DNA from 2 places in the Paenibacillus sp. FSL R5-0345 genome. Region 1 is predicted to be linked to the other one. Evidence: riboswitches for the same ligand, from Rfam matches in the RefSeq annotation. Region 1 holds a riboswitch; the other holds the start of a gene.

Region 1 (7,018 bases):
TGTATGGTTGTAAAAGGTCAGCTTGCCCTGCCGGCCTTCCTTTTGCACCTTGCTCGTTAATGCTAATTCACAATCTAACATCATTCCCGCTGTAATCGGAGCTTGATATGAAAATTTCTGAGTGCCGTGAAGCAAAGGTTCTCCCTTATTAAGCCAAGGAATATCGAAGGCCTGCCAAAAAATAATAGGCATCGTAGAAGGAGCAATCAGATGACCGTTAGTCGTCTGCACGGGTGCCTCAATACTCTGCGCATAGTCCGAAATCCACTCAGCTGACACATGAATCTGATGATGAATGCAGTTCATTCTACCGCCTCCACAAGCGTTGCCAGCCCCATCCCACCGCCGATGCCCAAAGTGGCAAGTCCCCTTTTATAAGGAGTACGCTGCATTTCAGCAAATAACCTCGTCATTAAAATGGCTCCGGACGCCCCGTATGGATGACCGATAGCTAATGCGCCTCCTCCAAGATTGACCTTTTCCTGTGGAATCTGAAGCTCGTTCAGTGAGGCTAGAACTTGCGAAGCAAAGGCTTCATTAAACTCTACAATATCTAAATCGGTTATGGTCAGCTGTTGACGATGTAACACCTTGTGTACAGCTGGAACTGGCCCCATACCTAAGTAGTTCGGATCTACACCTGCCGCTTGCGCATCCACTACACGCAGGATAGGCTTAAGCTTGAGTTGCCGACATTTCTCACGGGACATCATTAATAAGAGCGCCGCACCATCATTAATAGGACAAGCATTTCCAGCAGTGACAGTACCCTTTTCTTCAAAAATTGGCGGTAGCTTTCGCAGCTTATCCAAGCTCGTATTGACCCTAGGACATTCGTCGGTATGCACCCACTCTCCCTCAACCAGAAGAGGTACAATCTCCTGCTGAAACTGGCCACTTTGCTGAGCATGAACGGCCTTCTGATGGCTTTTTAAGGCATATTGATCCTGCTCTTCGCGCGAAATCCCGTACTTCCGCGCTACATTTTCCGCAGCAATCCCCATATCCGGATCACCGTAAGCGCTAGGTGTAAAATGAGCACGGGTATATAGCTGTGGAATACCCATCAAGGTCTGTGGCTTAGCCATCTTCCAGGGAGCACGGCTCGTGCTTTCAACGCCGCCTGCGAAATAAATCTCACCAGCACCGCTTTGAATAAGCCTAGCTGCAATATTAATCGCCTCTAGCCCAGAACCGCACTGCCGATCCACAGTGACACCCGGAACCGAAACAGGCAATCCCGCTTCGAGCGCTGCTACCCGGGCAATATTCCCACCCGGACCGACCACATTTCCAATAATGACATCATCGATTATATCTACAGGCAGGTTTGTCTCTGCCACAATATGCTGAATAAGCGGCGCCAGTAATGCTTCCGGCTCCAATGTACTTAATAAGCCGCCCATCCTGCCAATCGGTGTGCGTTTTGCCATGACAATCACTGCTTCTATCATACCATCGCTCTTTTCACATAGTCTTTCATCGCTTGCCGGGCAATTTTGCCACTGCTTATATAGATAAACTCATCAACTGTCAGCAGCTTCTTCGGCGCTTTGTAACTTGCTAAATACTGGCGACAATAATTCTTTATTTCGTCTATAGATAAATGCTTTGCACCATTCCATTTCACGAGGACTGCCAGCTGTTCTCCCCAATAATCGTCAGGGACGCCAAGCACCATTACTTCTTGTATTTCCGGAAGATGCTCCAGTACTCGCTCTATTTCCTCTGGATAAACGTTCAGCCCACCCGAGATGATTCTATTTTTCAAGCGACCCGCCAGATATAAATAACCAGCTTCATCCTGATAAACATAATCCTCCAACACAAGCCATCCCTCTCGAAAAGCTGCTGCGGTCTCCTTCGGCAATTGATGGTAGCCTAGAAATATCATATCACTTCGCACATATAACTGCCCAATCTCCCCCGTAGGGACTTCACGGAACTCTTCATCACGAATGGAAATTTGCACTCCGGGATAGGGCTTGCCTACAGAGTTCGGATTATGCTCTTCCAGAACATCCAAATAACTAATATAACTCGCTTCTGAGGAACCATAGGATTCATAGAGACGCGTTCCAGCGAACACTTCTATACTCTTTTTTTTGGACAACTCCGACCACTTTGCACCTGAGCTAATAATCGCATCAATCTGCGTCTGCCCAGGAACAGCCTGCTGCATCATGGATTCAAGCATTGTCGGTACAACAAACAACACCACACCCGGAATCTGCTTGCACAGCTCTAACACCTGTGTGGCGCTAAATTTTTGCATAATATGAAAGTTTGCTCCACCATACAGACTCTGCATTACAGCGAACAAGGACAGCGAATGCACAAACGGACCCGGTGCTAAAACATCCTTCATAGAGTCCAATTCAAAGGCAGCACTCGATACCTCAAAGCTCTTTAACCACGATAAATGGGTACGCATATATCCTTTGGGTAGCCCAGTTGTGCCTGAAGTAAAACCGATAAATAATAACTCGTTCGTCTCATCCAACTCAGCCTCTGGTTTCAGCGCATCCAGCCACTGATCATAGGAACCTGTTCGTTCATTTGAAAAAGTCAGCGTTGGGATGGCTTCGTTCATAAATACCAGATGCTTTGCAGCTTCCGGCTCAGCAAAAATCATCGACGGCTGGCACTGCTCTATAATCATCTGCAGCTCATTTGCGCTCCACTTGGGATCTAAAGGAATCGGAACACAGCCCGCATAAATAGCCCCTAAGAAAACTTCAACAAATTCAATACGATTCGTAGATAAAATAGCAATTTTGTCATGCTTCAAGCCCTTTTGCTGTAGACCATTCGCAATTCTCTGCATCGCTTGTACTAATGTTGCATAGGTATGCGTCGCTTGGGCCTGGGTTAAGGCAATGCTGTCGGGCTGCTGTGCTGCATGGCGCAGTATAGGCACTACTAGATTCATCCTTAATCACACCTGTTCGTAATTTCTATGACTACCGAATATGTACACTCTCTTCGATCGGACTGATAGCACTTAAATTGAAGAGCAATAACGGCAGCTTCAACCTCCGAATTGCAAGGCACACTATTAGAATTGCTACGATAGCTTATTTTAGCTTTATATTAATTTTATGTACACATTTTTCATGTAACGATTAAGCCTTCTAATGACCGGAAAAATCAAACAGCGCGCATCGATTATAATCGGTACGCGCTGGCTGTAGTGTTGTTTATTCCTTCTTTTGAACAGATGAAGGTATTCCATCTTCAGCAAAAGTAAAAGTTCGGGCGATATATAAGATAGGTGTGCTTACTGCGGTTAGTAAGAATTTCGCTAGATACGTTGTAAGCAAAATTTCAAGCCATACACTCCAGTTATACAACCCAGCAAATGCAATGGTGCAGAAGATTAGTGTATCCACAAAAGAACTGACCATCGTGCTGCCGTTGGAACGAATCCACAGCTGACTTGAGGTGCTGTAATATTTGCGAATCCAGGCGTATAACCGAACATCTAGGAACTGACTAATGAAGTAAGCAGTAAGACTACCCAGAGCTAGTCGAGGCATCAGCCCAAAGATCGTCTCTAAAGAAGACTGAGCGATATCGGTCTCTTGCGGCTTAAATACTAGTACCATCTGCATAATGACTGTCGTCATAAGCAAAGTGAAGAAACCAAACCAAACTGCTTTGCGTGCTTCCGCTCTTCCATACTTCTCATTAAGCAAATCGCTGGTCATATACAAAGTGACATACATCGTATTTCCGAGTGTCATCACAATATCAAATGGCATAGCAATCGTCTTAGCTACCTGAATGTTAGCAATTACAGTAGCGATACCTACCCAGGCATACATTCCATTTTTGCCGAACAGGCGGTAACAGAGTAGAAAAAAGGCAAAATTGACAATAACAAATAAAACTCCCCACAACAAATTGAACATATTACTTAAATTCCTCCTAGTTTTGTTTACGCGGGATGGTTACGAACCGCGGCTTACCTTATGTTTGGAACAAAACATTAATACTCTATCACACTGTCATCAAACAATCCATAAAAATAAACAAATAATGAATTGGGTATTTATACCCATTTTTATTAAATAAAAATAAAAGTGTCAGTAATAATTCATCTTTTTCAGAAAAATATGCTCTATAAACTAAAATTTTCACTATTCATCCAGAGGTTAATTCTATAGAATAGTATCAAACACTTCATTCCCGATCCATTTAGTTGATATATTACATAACTATGGAATATATTGCAGGTTGCCAGACACTAGCACTCGGTAGGGAGATAGGATGTATTCCAATAAGAAATGGAGCTTCGCTGTCCATAAAAAGGGGAGAACAATATGTTTCGTTTCAAGCAGTCGATCAGTCGCCGATTCACGCGTTTATTGTTTGTAGTTCTATTACTCACGTCTCTTTTGTTAAGTACCAGCTTCTACTTTATATCCACCAGTATTTTCAACAGCTATGTCATGCCACAAATCAATCAAATTCTAACTGCAGCTGCTCAGGACGTATATAAGAATATAAACACCATGCATGCTCAGCAAGCACTAAAGAAGAACGAACAAGCAGCCACCAATCTTGAATTCTATTTTCAGGATAAGAAGAAGCAGCATGGGGTTGAGACTATTTTTCTAGTCAATCTTAAAGGCAAGGAAGCCGAGGTTCTGACCGTAGATCATGATGGAAAATTAAAGCGGGATGAAATTGTTAAGGTATCTTCTGCAATGCAGCAAGCTCTTAAAGGAAAGAGCGGACTAAGCGATACATACAGAGACGCCCATGGTGTACATAAGTCAGCTTATATCGGAATTCCCGGAAGTACGATGGTTATCGGAATCAGCAGTGATGTAAGCTTTATTCAAGAAAAAACAAACAGCATTCTGTGGACCAGTGCCGGGATCACTCTGCTAACGCTAATCATAGGTTCAACCGGTGCCTGGTTTATGAGCATGCGGATAACTCGTCCCATCTCTAAGCTTGCAGCTTACAGCGCCCGTCTCGCAGAGGGAGATTTCACAGAGGAATTAACGGTTAATGGCACTGATGAGGTCGCTCAGCTATCCAGAAGCTTCCAAGCGATGACCCTACGCCTAAAAGAAATGATTGGACATGTACTCGTTACCTCAAACACAGTAGTCACCGATTCCAATTCCTTAAGAGAGCGTGTAGACGTCTTAAATGAAATGGCGGACCACTCTAGCTCTTCCGTAGTAGAAATCGGCAAAGGTAGTACGACCATCGCGAGCAGTGCTCTAGATAATTCAAAAGCTATGGAAGAAATCAATTTCGGCATTCAGCATATTGCTTCAGCAGCTACCGAAGTCACAGAGCAGATCAGTGAAGCTTCCGCTGAGGCGAGTGGTGGTAATGAGATTGCTCAAAGTGCTGTTCTGCAAATGCGCCAGGTTGAACGTGCTTCTTTGCAGTCACTGGAGCAATTACAAATTATGAACGAACGTTCAGTAATGATCGGAGAAGTCGTTCATAGTATTACTGAAATTACGAAGCAAATCCAAATGCTGTCACTCAATGCTTCGATCGAAGCAGCGCGTGCAGGCGAACATGGTCGCGGCTTTGCCGTTGTTGCCGGAGAAGTACGCAAGCTTTCCGAACAATCCCGTAATGCGAATGAGCAGATCCGTGATTTCCTACTCGGACTTCAGGAAGATATGAATCGCTCCGTTACTGAGATGAACCAGGTGAATTCTGAGGTAGCCTCTGGGGTAGGCAAGGTGACAGAAGCGGGCGATGCCTTCAATCACCTCCTGATTCTGATCCAGAGCATCAATCAGAATATTCAATCCGTATCTGCGGCTACGCAGCAAATCTCAGCAAGTACGGAAGAAGTCAGTGCTTCCGTCGAGGAAACCGCACAAATTACTTCAAGATCCCAAGAAAGTGCGGATACATTATCCGAGAACTCAGAGCGCCAGCGTATAGAGCTTGAAGGACATGCAGTAACCGTCCAACATCTCTATGAGCAGGCTAAGAAGCTTCAGGAAGCTGTACAACAATTTAAGATCTAAAGCTCAGGCTCAAATAAAAACAGCCCGTTCACACGAAAGTGTTGAACGGGCTGTTTTGTTTTAGCACTATACTCAGTCTGTAGAGCAGAGTAAACCTCAAAGTCTTCAACCCACTAACTAACCTTGCTCGCCTAACGAGTCACCATTCACCGCATAGGAGATCTTAATAATACTAATGTCTCGGCGCCCAAAGAATGACCGATACGCCGATCACACAAATAACAGCACCGACCCAGTCATATACATCGGGTGTTTTCTTGTCTACAAGCCAGCCCCATAACACAGCTAGTACGATAAATACCCCACCGTAAGCTGCATACACTCTTCCGAAGGACGGAAACTTCTGCAATGTAGGGATAATGCCATAGCCAATCAGAATCAAAGAACCTACCAAACCGTACCAGAGAGGTCGTGATTCTCTCAGCCATAACCATACCAAGTATCCGCCTCCAATCTCAGCAAGGCCGGCAATTACAAATAGCAGAATGGCAGCAACCATGTCATCCCTCTTTCTTATCGAACTCATAAAAATCTAAATGAATCAGCAGAAGATGATGAAAATAGATTGAGCAAGCTGACTACTACAGCATCACCTGCTGGAGCCACTTACATAAAGTTGTGCTGGAGCAGCACTAATACTAGTAGCAGCACAACCTCTAGCAGCTCATTCAGCGCGCCGTACACATCGCCGGTGAGCCCGCCGAGCCGGCTGCTGATCCGCCGCGCAGCCACAGTGCCGCTTGCCCAGGCTGCAGCCGGCAGCAGTAACGCTGCCGCCAGATGCAGCGGCCACGCGCCTAAGCCCGCGCCGAGCGCCAGGGGCGCAGCGGCTGCGGCTAGCGAGAGCAGCGCGGCTATCGCCAGCGCGCGCCGCTCCTGCGAGGGAGCAAGGCCGGCGAAGCTCGCGGCCAGCCCCTCGTTCCCGCGGGCAATGGGATAATGCACCATTGCCCGCACCATGTACCAGCGGCTCCAGATCGCTGGCAGCAAGAGCAGTGGCAGCT
Region 2 (7,018 bases), 2.2 Mb from region 1:
TTCATTCATAATCTCATCCGAGGCCATCATTCGAACCTTATCCTTAGCCGAACCATCCCAAGTAAAAGCGGAGTCACACCAGCCACAGCGATAATCGCAGCCATAGGTGCGGACAAACATAGTCTTCACACCAATTACCGCACCTTCACCTTGAATGGTCGGACCGAAGATTTCAATTACAGGAATCTTACTCACAATCACAGCCTCCATACAAGCGGTAAGATGGTCCATCCTCAGGAATATCTTCAGCCAGCACTTCTGCCCAAGAGGTTGGTGTCTCCCATAGCTTTACAGCGTACAAGGGAAGCCCCGCTTGCTTAAGCTTGTATGCTATATATGAAGACATATTCTCAACGGTGGTCCGGAAAGACAGCAAAGCTACTTTGGAACCCGTATTCGTTAACGTCTCTAACACAGGTTCATTTCCCATAGCGAGAAAAGCATGATCTAGACGGTCTACAAGGCTTTGCTGCACTGTTGTTTTGATATCGCTGAAATCAATTACAAACCCTTCGTCCGAATGGCCTTCCGCGGTCATAGGTTTGCCCTTAAGCACTACTTCGAGCTTATACGTATGACCGTGCAGGTTACTGCACTTCCCTTTGTGACCCACTAACTGATGCGCCGCGTCGAACGTAAATATTTTGCAGACTGAGACCTCGTTAAGCATTAAGAACGGACCTCCGTTCTTTCCGCCTCATATTGTTCAAGTCCCCGCTGACGTAATAGACATGCTGGACAAGTTCCACAACCTCTGCCAATTATGCCGTTATAACAGGTCAGAGTGTGTTCGCGAACATAATCAAAATAACCCAGTTCATCGGCCATCTTCCACGTTTCTTTTTTATCCAGCCACATCAGTGGAGTGTGTATTGCAAACTCATAGTCCATAGATAAATTCAGTGTAACATTCAATGATTTCACAAAAACATCACGGCAGTCCGGATATCCGCTAAAGTCCGTTTGGCAGACTCCAGTAACAATATGGGAGTAACCTAACTGTTTAGCTAATATTGCGGCAAAAGATAAAAACAACAGATTTCGTCCGTCCACAAACGTACTTGGAAGGTCATCGCCTTCGCCAGCCACAATATCAATATCCTGCCGTGTTAAAGCATTTGGTGCCAGTTGATTCAGCAGTCCCAAATCAAGAATATGCTGTTTTACATTAAACTTAGCTGCTATTTCTGTAGCAACTTCGATTTCAGCCGCATGACGCTGATTATAGTTGAAGGTAACTACCTGCACTTCCTCAAAATGCTTCAATGCCCAAATCAGGCAAGTGGTGCTATCTTGTCCGCCGCTGAATACAACTAGTGCTTTTTTATTCATCTTAATCTCTCCTTATCAACTTATTGGGATTAGCGGTTGTCCACTTTTTCCGGATAGAGGTCGTGATTGATCAAGCGGTGCTCCGCCATCGCCTCATACTTCGTACCCGGTCTTCCATAGTTGCAATAAGGATCAATAGAAATGCCTCCACGCGGAGTGAATTTGCCCCATACCTCAATGTAACGTGGGTCCATCAGTGAGATCAGATCATTCATAATAATGTTGACACAGTCCTCATGAAAGTCACCATGGTTACGGAAGCTGAATAAATACAGCTTTAATGATTTAGATTCCACCATCTTCTGTTCAGGAATATACGAAATATACAGTGTGGCAAAATCCGGCTGGCCTGTAACAGGACATAAGCTAGTAAACTCAGGGCAGTTGAATTTAACAAAATAATCACGCCCAGGATGCTTATTATCAAATACTTCTAGAATGTCTGGATCATAACCAAACTTGTACTGCGTTCCCTGATTACCAAGCAAAGTGACTTCTTGCATTTCCTCTTTTAATCTTCCTTCTGACACGACAAAAAACCCCTCTCTTTTCCTTCGACCTTGGCCGGTAATGGAAAGAAGAACGAGATTTCGAAAACTTGGCTCCACTAAGAAGAAACGGAAGCAACGTCCGGGTAAAGGACAGCATCCGCTTATACGGTTTAATATACTCTTAGTTTTTTATAGAGGGAGTTCGCGAACCTCTCCTGCACAATCCGTGCAGACTTCTTCTTTAAGCATATTGCGTCTTGAACTATACCACGGGTGGCCTGCTCCTGACAAGTTCTACTCTTTCTCGATCTTCCAAATCCAAACCGAAAGCACTGCAATCCATATGAGCAACAGCAGACTTTCTACAGGCAATATCCCTTCTCCATTAAGAATACTGTTCAAGTTCTGGGTGATTTCAATACTCGGCAAAGCTGCAAAGATCGGATAAGTCCATTCTGGAAGAGCTAAGTAAACAGAAGCCACCAAGAAAAAAAGAACCATAAATGCAGAGCTGATGGCCGAGCCATTTTTGGAGGAACTTACCTTTAATCCGATGATAATTCCAACTTGTACAAAGATCATTCCACCCAATAACATATATATCAACGAAGACAATAAATCTATGTTCAACCCTTGATTAAGTACATAAACTATCAGCTGTGAAAATAACGAAAAGACAAGAACAGAACCCGCCTTAGCAATAATGATCTGACCTCTGCTTAACGGTGAGATCAACAGTGCATCATAAGTTTTACTCTCTCGCTCCTCAATTAATCCTGGGCCGGTAATCATGATTCCAACCATTACTTGAGCAAACAAGATCCAAGTTGAAAGAAGCATGAAATCTAGACCGCTCTTGTCCACTACAGTGATGATTATTTTTGCCATAAATATAGGCAACACAATTAGAATTACAGTCGCTGGATTACGTAGTATATCCTTACACTCATGCTTAAACAGCTTCCATAACGGATAACTCAACTTAACTCACTTCCCGTCAAGGCAGCAAATACATCTGCCAGCGAAGCCTCTTTACTGTGCATACTTATCATTTGATGATTAGACATTAGCTGATAAATATGATCTTTTGTAGACGCTTCTGCTATCGGCCAGGATTTCATAATCACTTCTCCATCCTGCTGATATTTCACTTCAATTTCTGGTTTACCATACATGGTCTTAAGTCTATGGGGTTCATCAAGTGCCACCAATGCACCAGCGTGCATGATCCCTACTCTATCGCTTAATTCTTCTGCCTCGTGCATATCATGCGTTGTTAAGACAATAGTTGTACCTTCATCTTGAATTTTCTTGATGTGATTACGAATGAGTGAGGCTGAATTTGGATCTAATCCACTCGTAGGCTCATCTAAAAACAACACTTGAGGCTTATGTAATAATGCTCTGGCGATTAGGACACGCTGCTTCCAGCCTTTAGACAAGCTACTTACCTTAGCTTTTTCCTTATCTAACAGTTGAAGAATTTCCATGACTTCATTCACCCGACTGGCTGCTACCCTATACAGGTCAGCAAACAGCTCTAGATTATCTCGGATAGAACAACGCATATACAGATTGGGAAGCTCGAAAACAACGCCAATTTGGGCATGAATTTCTTTTTTATGACGTAAAATATTCATGCCATTAATTGAAATTTCTCCGCTTGTAGACTGAAGAAGACCCGTCATCATTCGCATCGTGGTCGTCTTACCAGCACCATTGGGACCTAGAAACCCAAAGACTTCTCCCTTCTCCACTGCAAAAGTTATTCGATCAACCGCACACCTGTCCTGATAATACTTGGAGACCTCAGTTAGCTGAATCAAATGACACTACCCCCTTTTTCGAATAGTTAATATCTATCCTTATTCTGGTTGTAGAGGATTATCTCTGCTGTTGCTATTCTGTAACATTCGCTATAGCTTAGCACCATCCTTTGTTCATTTTCACTCAGATGTGGCAAAAATATGGATTCAAATCCTACAAAAAGGGTAACTTAAACCTAATAATCTTTGAAGTAAAGGTGGGATCATCTTATGGAACAAAGCATACAGAAATTGATGGACTGGATTAACAGTCATGTAAATGAAACCATTGTTATTGAAAAGAAAGAGCTTCGTGATCTGGATAAAATTCATTTTAATCTGGAGGCCGTTGAGTTCCGGAGTGCGGAGGATGTTATCGATGATTATCTAGGGAGTGCATTAATATTAAAAGGATTTGGCAGTACTTTAAACGCTGATGGTGAGCTAGTATCTCTACCACATTCCACCTATGACTTAGCTATTGACGGGCTTCGTATTGAGGATATAGGTGATCTCAAGGCGGAAATAACTACAGATAGAGCTAAATACACCCTATCAGTGGATTGAACCATAAGTGATAACAGCAAAAGAGCCCACAGTAATCTGCGGGCTCTTACAAATTAGAGGTTATTCTTCTCCAATGATCTCCACTTCAGTTTCCAGCTCCACTCCGAATTTATCCTTCACAGTCGATCTTACATGGTGAATTAACCCGATGTAATCACTGGCAGTTGCATTATCTGCATTTACAATAAATCCTGCGTGTTTCTTGGATACCTCAGCACCACCGATTCTTGTTCCCTGTAAGCCACTCTCTTGAATTAACTGACCCGCAAAACGACCTGGAGGACGTTTAAAGACACTCCCACAGGATGGATACTCAAGCGGCTGCTTCGATTCACGCAGGTAAGTAAGTTCATCCATTTTCGACTTGATGGCTAACGCATCACCAGAAGTCATAGCAAAATTGGCCTCAAGCACGATGTATTCACCGCTTGCGAACACGCTTTTTCTATAACCCCATTGCAGCTCATCCCCTCGCAGAGTCACTAATTGTCCGCTCTTAGTTATAGCCAGCGCGCTATGCAGTACATCTTTAATTTCTCCGCCGTAAGCACCTGCGTTCATGTATAACGCTCCACCAACCGTTCCTGGAATGCCGCAGGCGAACTCAAGACCCGTAAGCTCCATTTCCAGCGCATATCTGGAAACATCAATAATCTTGGCGCCGCACTCCGCATACAAGAGATTATCACGAATTCCCATTCCGGTCAGTCCTGCCGTTTGCAGAACGATCCCACGCACGCCTCCATCACGGATAATCACGTTAGAGCCGTTCCCAAGTACCGTAAGGGTTATCCCATTTTGTTCAGCATATGTAACGATCTTTTGAATTTCATCATAAGTAGCTGGTGCCGCCAAAATATCAGCTTTGCCGCCCATTTTGGTATACACGTAATCTTTTAAGTTTTCATGACTCTTCACTATTCCTGCAGTCATTAATTGCTCTAGGTCATCTTGAATTTTGTCAATATTCATGTTTCATGCTCCTTTAACCATGTGAAAATGATGGTTCTTTGATCTATTTTAAGTAGTGGTATCATGGAATTGTAGGCAACCACAACTGTAACAACGAACAGGCTCCCTTGTCAATGACGGGAGCCTGTTCGTTGTATGATTTTCAATAATGTTTACACCGCTTTATAGGCTGCAAGCTCGTAAGGAAGGCACAGCGGCACACCGGTGCGTGGATCTGGCACAATATCCGCCTCAATTCCAAACACTTCCCGCAGTACATCTGGTGTCATAACTTCAGTAGGTGAGCCTTCACTAACCACAGTACCGGACTTAATAGCTACCATATGCTGCGCATAACGAGTAGCATGATTCAGATCATGCACTACCATAATAATGGTACGGCCTTCTTCCTCATTCAGCTTTTGCAGAAGCTGTAGAACTTCAAGCTGGTGCGCCATATCTAGAAATGTTGTTGGTTCGTCTAGGAATAGAATGTCTGTTTCTTGTGCCAATGCCATTGCGATCCAAGCACGCTGACGTTGTCCTCCGGACAAGCGGTCAATCGGACGGTCATGGAAAGGCTCCATCCCTGTAACAGTGATCGCGTTAGAGATAATGCTGCGATCCTCCGCTGTCATTGTGCCGAATCCTTTTTGATGCGGGAAGCGACCATAGCTGACAAGTTCAGAGACCGTTAGTCCGTCTGGAGCCGTTGGGTTTTGCGGTAAGATCGCAAGCTGACGAGCTACCTCTTTCGTAGAAAAGTTATGGATCGATTTGCCGTCCAGCATCACGCTGCCGCTCTTAGGCTTCATGATCCGGGCCATAGTTTTAAGAATTGTAGATTTACCAGAGCCGTTAGCGCCCACTAGTGCGGTGATTTTTCCAGTAGGGATGGATAAGTTCAAACCTTTAACAATTGTAGCCTCTGCATACCCAATACTTAATTCTTCTGTATTCAAACGTTCTGACATGTTAACCACTCCTTAAAAGTTTTATGAAGCTATGCTCCTAGAATGAACTACATAATTTATCTTGCTTCGTAAGAAAGAGCTTAGTTTTACACTTTTGATTTGGCGAGTAAATACAAAAAGTAAGGTGCACCAATGATCGCAACCACGATGCCTGTTGGAACTTCTGCAGGCTGCAGAACCCATCTTCCGATGGTATCCGCAGTAATCATAAGGAGTGCCCCTGTCAAAGCACTAGCCGGTAATAATACCTGATGACGGGGTCCCACAAGCTTGCGGGCTAGATGTGGTGCAATTAAACCAACAAAGCCAATCCCTCCGCTTACAGCGACACAGGAGCCGGCAAGCGCAACTGCTGTTACCAGAAGGAGAATACGTTCCTTCTCCACGCGCATTCCAAGTCCTAATGAAGTATGATCTCCTAGATTCAATACATTAAGAATACGGGCCTTATAGAAGGCGAACGGTAACAGAATCGCTATCCAAGGCAGCAGCGCAAGGACAAATCTCCAATCGCCACCCCATATTTTCCCGGCGATCCAAGTCGCTACAAATTGATAATTATTAGGATCAAGCCGAAGGGCTAACACAAGCTGGCAAGCATTGATTCCGGCAGCGACCGCAATCCCGATAAGGATCAACCTTGTTGGAGACAGACCATCTGCTTTCCGATATGCAAGAATATAAATTAAAGCGGCGGTTAAGCTAGCTCCTCCAAGCGCTAAAAGCGGCAAGACGAATACCGGAGCTGCTGTTGTAGCCGGAAAAAACGAGATGAAAATGATTACCGCAAAACCTGCACCCGCACTAATGCCCAGCGTAGCCGGTTCAGCAAGTGCATTCCGAGCGAGACTTTGTAAGATACAGCCTGACACTGCAAAGCCCGCTCCAACTAACAATG

What was found. Region 1 has a riboswitch for preQ1 ahead of R50345_RS06260 (queuosine precursor transporter). Riboswitches for the same ligand answer to the same signal wherever they lie in the genome.
Region 2: another riboswitch for preQ1. It lies ahead of queF (preQ(1) synthase); the one in region 1 lies ahead of R50345_RS06260 (queuosine precursor transporter).

Annotation. Positions count from the first base shown of each region.
Region 1 is NZ_CP009281.1:1,397,141-1,404,158, reverse strand. Features, by position in the region: gene R50345_RS06275 (FAS1-like dehydratase domain-containing protein) at 1-306, opposite strand, end outside; gene R50345_RS06270 (thiolase family protein) at 303-1,454, opposite strand; gene R50345_RS06265 (AMP-binding protein) at 1,451-2,932, opposite strand; gene R50345_RS06260 (queuosine precursor transporter) at 3,201-3,914, opposite strand; PreQ1 riboswitch class I at 3,925-3,970, opposite strand; gene R50345_RS06255 (methyl-accepting chemotaxis protein) at 4,326-6,014, shown strand; gene R50345_RS06250 (YnfA family protein) at 6,187-6,513, opposite strand; gene cobS (adenosylcobinamide-GDP ribazoletransferase) at 6,621-7,018, opposite strand, start outside.
Region 2 is NZ_CP009281.1:3,638,430-3,645,447, forward strand. Features, by position in the region: gene queE (7-carboxy-7-deazaguanine synthase QueE) at 1-195, opposite strand, end outside; gene R50345_RS16085 (6-pyruvoyl trahydropterin synthase family protein) at 188-670, opposite strand; gene queC (7-cyano-7-deazaguanine synthase QueC) at 670-1,332, opposite strand; gene queF (preQ(1) synthase) at 1,362-1,835, opposite strand; PreQ1 riboswitch class I at 1,999-2,042, opposite strand; gene R50345_RS16100 (ABC transporter permease) at 2,118-2,804, opposite strand; gene R50345_RS16105 (ABC transporter ATP-binding protein) at 2,801-3,649, opposite strand; gene R50345_RS16110 (protein YmzB) at 3,860-4,195, shown strand; gene murB (UDP-N-acetylmuramate dehydrogenase) at 4,256-5,167, opposite strand; gene R50345_RS16120 (ABC transporter ATP-binding protein) at 5,320-6,120, opposite strand; gene R50345_RS16125 (FecCD family ABC transporter permease) at 6,207-7,018, opposite strand, start outside.